Linked DNA regions of Ketobacter sp. MCCC 1A13808. The protein of the gene in region 1 binds, or shares a complex with, the protein of each later gene. Links are inferred from orthologs where the notes say so. Each region holds a gene or a part of one and is shown in the gene's direction. Other genes may lie near its edges.

The links.
Region 2: the proteins of FT643_RS18655 (region 1) and dsbD are in contact, whole or in part, in a crystal structure (PDB 1JZD), measured with the Escherichia coli proteins. The link is inferred for Ketobacter sp. MCCC 1A13808 from one-to-one orthologs.

Annotation. Positions count from the first base shown.
Region 1 is NZ_VRKW01000013.1:21,905-25,148, reverse strand. The notes cover bases 215-3,131. They hold FT643_RS18655 (DsbC family protein), read left to right. Parts: upstream 215-1,261; coding sequence 1,262-2,002; downstream 2,003-3,131. Other genes in these bases: alaC (alanine transaminase), read left to right, coding at 2,183-3,131; xerD (site-specific tyrosine recombinase XerD), read left to right, coding at 267-1,169. Also shown: FT643_RS18665 (heparan-alpha-glucosaminide N-acetyltransferase domain-containing protein), read right to left, coding at 1-198; more of alaC, read left to right, coding at 3,132-3,244. UniProt on the Escherichia coli protein: Acts as a disulfide isomerase, interacting with incorrectly folded proteins to correct non-native disulfide bonds.
Region 2 is NZ_VRKW01000002.1:74,596-77,807, forward strand. The notes cover bases 69-2,953. They hold dsbD (protein-disulfide reductase DsbD), read left to right. Parts: upstream 69-540; coding sequence 541-2,367; downstream 2,368-2,953. Other genes in these bases: FT643_RS04315 (transglutaminase-like cysteine peptidase), read right to left, coding at 69-231; aroQ (type II 3-dehydroquinate dehydratase), read left to right, coding at 2,550-2,953. Also shown: more of FT643_RS04315, read right to left, coding at 1-68; more of aroQ, read left to right, coding at 2,954-2,999; accB (acetyl-CoA carboxylase biotin carboxyl carrier protein), read left to right, coding at 3,032-3,212. UniProt on the Escherichia coli protein: Required to facilitate the formation of correct disulfide bonds in some periplasmic proteins and for the assembly of the periplasmic c-type cytochromes.

The DNA of each region.
Region 1 (3,244 bases):
CAGAAACAGGGCTGAGATAATCGGCTCGATATATAAGGCGGACAGGAAAGGCCAATCCAGCCATCCCGCGTGTTCCGGGTGTGCCATTATTAAAGGGGTGCTGGTCTGAACCCGGGCGCTATGGGCCAGCATCATGAGCAGTACAGCTATTGCCCGGTAGATATTCAGTCCCGGAAAGTAATCTTTTCTATCAGTCATGACGGGCTTTCTTGTTAGTATGAGCGCCATTATAACCAGCCAAGCCGAAAAAGACGCTTTTAAACCCAATGCCGGAAACCAGTTCTGAAAATGTGATTACCCGTTATCTCGATGCCACCTGGATGGAGAGAGGACTCAGCGATAATTCGCTGCAATCCTACAGGCGTGATTTGCTGGCATACGCCGGATGGTTGGTAAAAGAGCGGGAGCGGGGGATTCTGCAAGCGACCGATCAATTGTTGAATGAGTATCTGGCGCACCGGTTTGAGCAGAAGTTCAATGCGCGTTCCACCGCGCGCTTCCTCTCGGCCGTAAGGGGCTTTTATCAATATTGCTTGCGTGAAGCGCTGATTGATCTCGATCCCAGTGTGAATATAGAGATGCCCAAGCTGGGTAAACCGTTACCCAAAACGCTCAGCGAAACCGACGTGGATGCGCTGCTGGCTGCGCCGGATACCGATTCCGACATCGGCCTCCGGGACAAAGCCATGCTGGAGGTGTTGTACGCTTGTGGGGTAAGAGTCAGTGAGTTGGTGGGGTTGAGTACCTATGATGTGAACATGCGTCAAGGTGTCATCCGGCTGATGGGCAAAGGTAATAAGGAGCGTTTAGTGCCTATGGGGGAGGAGGCGATTAATTGGTTGTCGCGATATCATCGCCTCGCCCGGGGTGCCTTTCTGCAAAACCCGGAAAGTGATGTGTTGTTTCCCAGCAGTCGCGGAGTTCAGATGACACGGCAAACGTTCTGGCACCGTATAAAGTATTATACGGTGGTGGCCGGCATCCAGAGCACGGTGTCACCACATACTCTGCGTCATGCGTTTGCAACTCATTTGCTGAATCATGGTGCGGATTTGAGGGTGGTGCAGCTTCTTCTGGGGCACAGCGACCTGTCAACCACCCAAATTTATACCCATGTAGCGAAGCACCGGCTGCAGGAAATCCACAAAAAGCACCATCCGCGCGGTTAACGGACTGGGGGTGGAACTTGTAAGCTATCTCGGGTCTAATGGCTTTAACATGCATCCAGCAGAAAATACCCAGTAGAAAAAGCGAGTTATTCATGATCAATCTGAAGTCGGTAATGGCTTTCCTAATGATGGTAGTCCCGTTTGCCCTGCAAGCGGCTGAGTCAAAACAAGACAGCGTTAAAGCACACTTTGTGAAAAAGTTCCCGCAAGTGGATGTCAGTGGGGTGTCTAAATCCGACATCGAGGGTATATTTCAGCTGGAAACGGCCAGTGGTGAATTGTTGTACGTCTCGGAAGACGGCAAATACATCATTACCGGGGATATGTTGAAAATCGACGGCTCGCAAATGGTCAACCTCAGTGAAGAATGGCGTATTGGCAAGCGCGTTGGTGCCCTCCATGCCCTTAAGGATAATGATATGGTGGTGTATCCGGCGAAAGGCGAAGAAAAAGGCGAGGTGCTGGTATTTACCGATACCAGTTGTGGGTATTGCCGGAAATTTCATACCGAAATCCCGCAATTGAACCAACTTGGTGTCACCGTGAAATACCTGGCATGGCCCAGAGCAGGCCTGCAATCGCCTGCCGGACAGACCATGGTGAATATTTGGTGTTCAAAAGATCGTCCGCACGCGATGACAGACGCAAAATCCAATAAAGAAGTGCCGGCACCCGCTGGTGTGATGTGTGACCAGAATGTATTACAGGACCAAATAAATTTAGGCCAGGAAATCGGAGTGCGGGGCACGCCGGCCGTTTTTTCCAATGATGGACGCCAGTTGGGCGGCTATATGAAAGCGGGTGATTTGGCGGACAAGCTGGGTGTGAAATAGTACTGAACAGCACCGCTTGCATAGCGTTTCTTTCTTGCGGGGTGGCGGTGGGCCACCCCGTCTCATTACCGCTCTTCCATTGACGATTCCCTGCCACATCAGTATCGTTCACTCTCTTTTTTCCAGATCCGTATAGCGCCTGCTAACGGGTGCCGGCGTTGAGTTTATTAAAGATAGTGAGTGACAGATCAAGTGAGTGAATTCCCCCGCATCGGACGTTTGCCCCCCTATGTGTTCAATATCGTCGGCGATTTAAAGAAACAGGCGCGGGCGAGAGGTGAAGATATCATCGATTTTGGTATGGGAAATCCGGATCAACCCACACCTCAGCACATTGTGAACAAATTAGTGGAGACCGTTCAAAGGGGTGACACCCATCGATACTCTCAGTCCAAAGGTATTCCTCGCCTGCGAAAGGCGATTTGTGACTGGTATTGGCGTCGTTATCAAGTCGAGATCGATGCGGTCGAGGAAGCTATAGTGACCATCGGGTCCAAAGAAGGTCTGGCGCATCTGGCGTTGGCCACCATGAATACCGGGGACACGGTGCTGGTGCCTAATCCATCGTATCCAATCCATCCTTATGGTTTCGTCATAGCCGGGGCAGATATACGCCATGTCTCCATGCGCCCGGAGGTGGACTTTTTTGAAGAATTGGAAAAAGCCATCCGCGAGAGCTGGCCTAAACCCAAAATGCTGGTACTGAATTTTCCAGGTAATCCCACCGCTGAATGCGTCGAATTGGATTTTTTTGAAAAGGTGGTGGCCATCTGTAAGGAGCATCAGATCTGGCTGGTCCATGATATTGCCTACGCAGATATTGTGTTCGACGGTTATCAAGCGCCTTCGGTGATGCAGGTGGCGGGTGCCAAGGATATTGCAGTCGAGTTTTTTAGTTTGTCGAAAAGTTATAATATGCCCGGCTGGCGAGTCGGCTTTTGCGTCGGAAACCCGACGCTGATTGGTGCCTTGGCGCGAATTAAGTCCTATATGGACTACGGCACCTTTACCCCTATCCAGGTGGCTGCAATCAGTGCGCTGGAAGAAGATCAGCGCTGTGTCTCGGATATTTGCGCGATGTATCAAAAGCGCCGGGATGTGCTTTGTGAAGGGCTGAATTCCATTGGCTGGCAGGTCACACCGCCCAAGGCCACCATGTTCGTTTGGGCACAGATACCGGAGCGATATCGTGTTATGGGGTCACTGGAGTTCAGTAAACTGCTGTTGGAGCAAGCGAAAGTA
Region 2 (3,212 bases), on another replicon or contig:
ATCCGCTTGCTGCCAATGATCCTGATCGGTGCGAAAACGCAGGGTGTTGAAGAAGTCATTTACTTCTTTCAATTGTTGCTCAGTGGCAAGGTAACGGATATCCCAGATCAACTGCTCCCAGCGCGCCACCCGCTGCAAGCCAGGCTGCCCGTATTCAAGCTCGACCTTGTGCAGGATTTCGGAGGATAAATTACCGGCAAATAGCGGCCACGATAGCCACCAAAGCAGCACCGACAGCCACCTGCTGCAACGGATGCAGCACTGAAGACAGTACCGCAGCCAGACGAATGGGCTTCCTGGAGAGCTGATCATAAATACATCAATTTGGCCGTTATGAGCTTTAACTATAGCAGTGCTCCGCCGCCACGCCTGAGTTGACGGAAGTCACGTTTCCGGAAATTTGAGCACAACGGGGAAACACATTGGAGCCATCGGCGTCTAACGTTAAACTATGCGCAGCTTGCGCCCACCTGTTGTCGCGCAAATGAATGCGCCAAACCCGGCCAGTCTGTGAAACCGGCCTCTGGACTGTATAAAAACATGCGAATCGTATTACGCCTTCTACTCACACTGGTCCTGATCGGGAACAGCTCTTTTTCCTTTGCTAACGAAGACGAATTCCTGCCCGTTAATGAGGCTTTCAAGGTACAGGGAGTGGAGGATGGCAGTTATGTCGTATTCCGCTACCAGATCGCCGACGGCTACTATTTATATAAGGACCGCTTTCAATTTGGAATTACCGAAGGGGGCTCAGGTGAACTTGGCGAGCCGGTTTTCCAGCAAGCCGCCAAATGGAAAGAGGATCCGATATTCGGCCAGGTAGAGGTTTTCTATTCCCAGGTGAATATTTACCTGCCGGTTTTGAACACCGATGGTGGCTTTGTCGAAATAGATGCAGGCTATCAGGGCTGTGCGGACAAAGGCTTATGCTACATACCGCAAACTTATACCAATATGTATCAGGTCGACACCCAGGCTCCGGCACCGGAAATCAACCCGCAACCCAGCCCGCCACAACCAGTCACAGGAGATGACCCCGGGGAACACAGCGTTGCGCCTCCCTCGCTGGCGCCGTCTACTGCTGCTACCCTGGATACCAGTGATGCACTCAGCCTGGAAACTTTCCTTTCCGGCAATGGTTTGTTTTCTATCCTCGGCGTGTTTTTTCTGATTGGAATCGGGCTTACCTTTACGCCCTGCGTACTGCCCATGGTTCCCATTCTGAGCGGTATAATTGTCGGCCAGGGCCCTGAGCTGTCCCGTAGTAAAGCAGCAACGTTGTCATTCACCTATGTTACAGGAATGGCATTGACCTATGCCGCGCTGGGGGTGGTTGCCGGCGTCAGCGGAGCGAGACTACCGGTGGCACTGCAAAACCCCACCATCTTGTTCAGTTTTGCCGCGCTGTTTGTTGTGCTCTCCCTGTCGATGTTTGGGTTTTATGAAATGCAATTGCCCTCAGCCCTACAAAATCGTTTCAACGACATTAGCAATAAACAAAAAAGCGGGACCTATATTGGCGTAGCAGTCATCGGAATCTTATCCGCATTGCTGGTTTCCCCCTGTGTTTCTGCGCCCTTGGCTGGCGCTCTGTTGTATATTGGCCAATCCGGCGACTGGCTGCTGGGCGGTTTCGCCTTATTGGCATTAGGTTACGGAATGGGGGTACCGCTTTTGGTTATCGGTATCACCGGAGCGAATATCCTGCCCAAAGCCGGCGGCTGGATGGACAACGTCAAAGGTTTGTTTGGTGCCATGCTGCTTGCGGTTGCACTCTGGTTGGTCAAGCACCTGATGCCGGCAGTACTCGCATGGACGCTTGCCGGTGGCCTTTTGATTTTGGTGGGATTATATCTGGGTGCACTGGACCCCTTGCAGAGCCCGAAAGGCAAACTATTTAAAGCCATCGGCCTGAGCGCACTGATTTGCGGAGCTGGCCTGATTCTGAACAGCGTAATTAGCCCCGTCACCACAGTCGATAACCGGGCCGAAACACAGACTCTCGCTGTGCCGTTTGAAAGCGTACGCAGCGAAGCCGAACTCGATCGCCTTCTGGCGGAGGCGCGTTCAAATAATCAACCGGTGATTGTCGATTATTTCGCCGAGTGGTGTACTGCTTGCTATGAAATGGAACACGAAACGTTTACACAGGCGGACGTGCAGGCGCGACTCAAACAGCATCGCTGGGTGCAGATCGATCTGACCAATAACCCGGAGGACGATGCGTTACTAAACCGCTATCAACTGCCGGGACCTCCAGCCATTCTTTTCTTCGATGCGGACGGCAAAGAGTTATCCCAGGCGCGTATATACGCCTATAAAAGCAAGCCGCAATTCCTTCTGCACTTAGAAAAGTATAAAATTTAAGCCTGATAATTTGGAGAAAACGCAGGCGATCTTCGGCAATCGTGCAAGCTTTGTCAGTTAACTTGTAAATAAATGTAAGAACCGGCAGAAAGCGCAGGATACTCTTACAGGCTCTCGTTATAATCTTGGTCATTCTCACCAAAACAGCACCAATAATTAACGACAAGGAACCCTTTGCTGCAATGGCTAAACTGCTGGTATTGAACGGTCCCAATCTCAATCTACTGGGCACTCGCGAACCGGAAATTTACGGCGCACAGACGCTCGACCAGATTCACCAGCACCTGCAGCAATTCGCCACCAACCAGGGTCATCAGTGTGAGTGCCTGCAATCCAACCGGGAATACGAACTGATTGAGCGGATTCACGCCGCCAAGCTGGACGGCACCGCTTTTATTATTATAAATCCGGGCGCACTCACCCACACCAGCATTGCCCTGCGGGACGCTTTTACCGGTGTCGGCATACCTTTTATAGAAGTGCATATATCCAATGTGCACGCCCGTGAGAATTTTCGCAAACACTCCTACCTGGCGGATGTGGCCGCTGGTGTCATTGCCGGGCTAGGTTCCCAGGGCTACGAACTAGCCTTGCAGGCGGCCATCAAACAGGTGACCGGAAGCAACGAATAAACCGCTAACTTTAATAATAAAGAGAAGTTTTTATGGACATCCGTAAAGTTAAAAAGCTGATCGAACTGCTTGAAGAATCCGGTATCGATGAGATAGAGATAAAAGAAGGTGAAGAGTCTGTTCGCATCAGCCGTAACCAGAACAAAGGCATGATGCCGCAATATTACGCCCCCGCTCCTGCGCAGGCACCGGCGGCCCCGATAGCGACTGCAG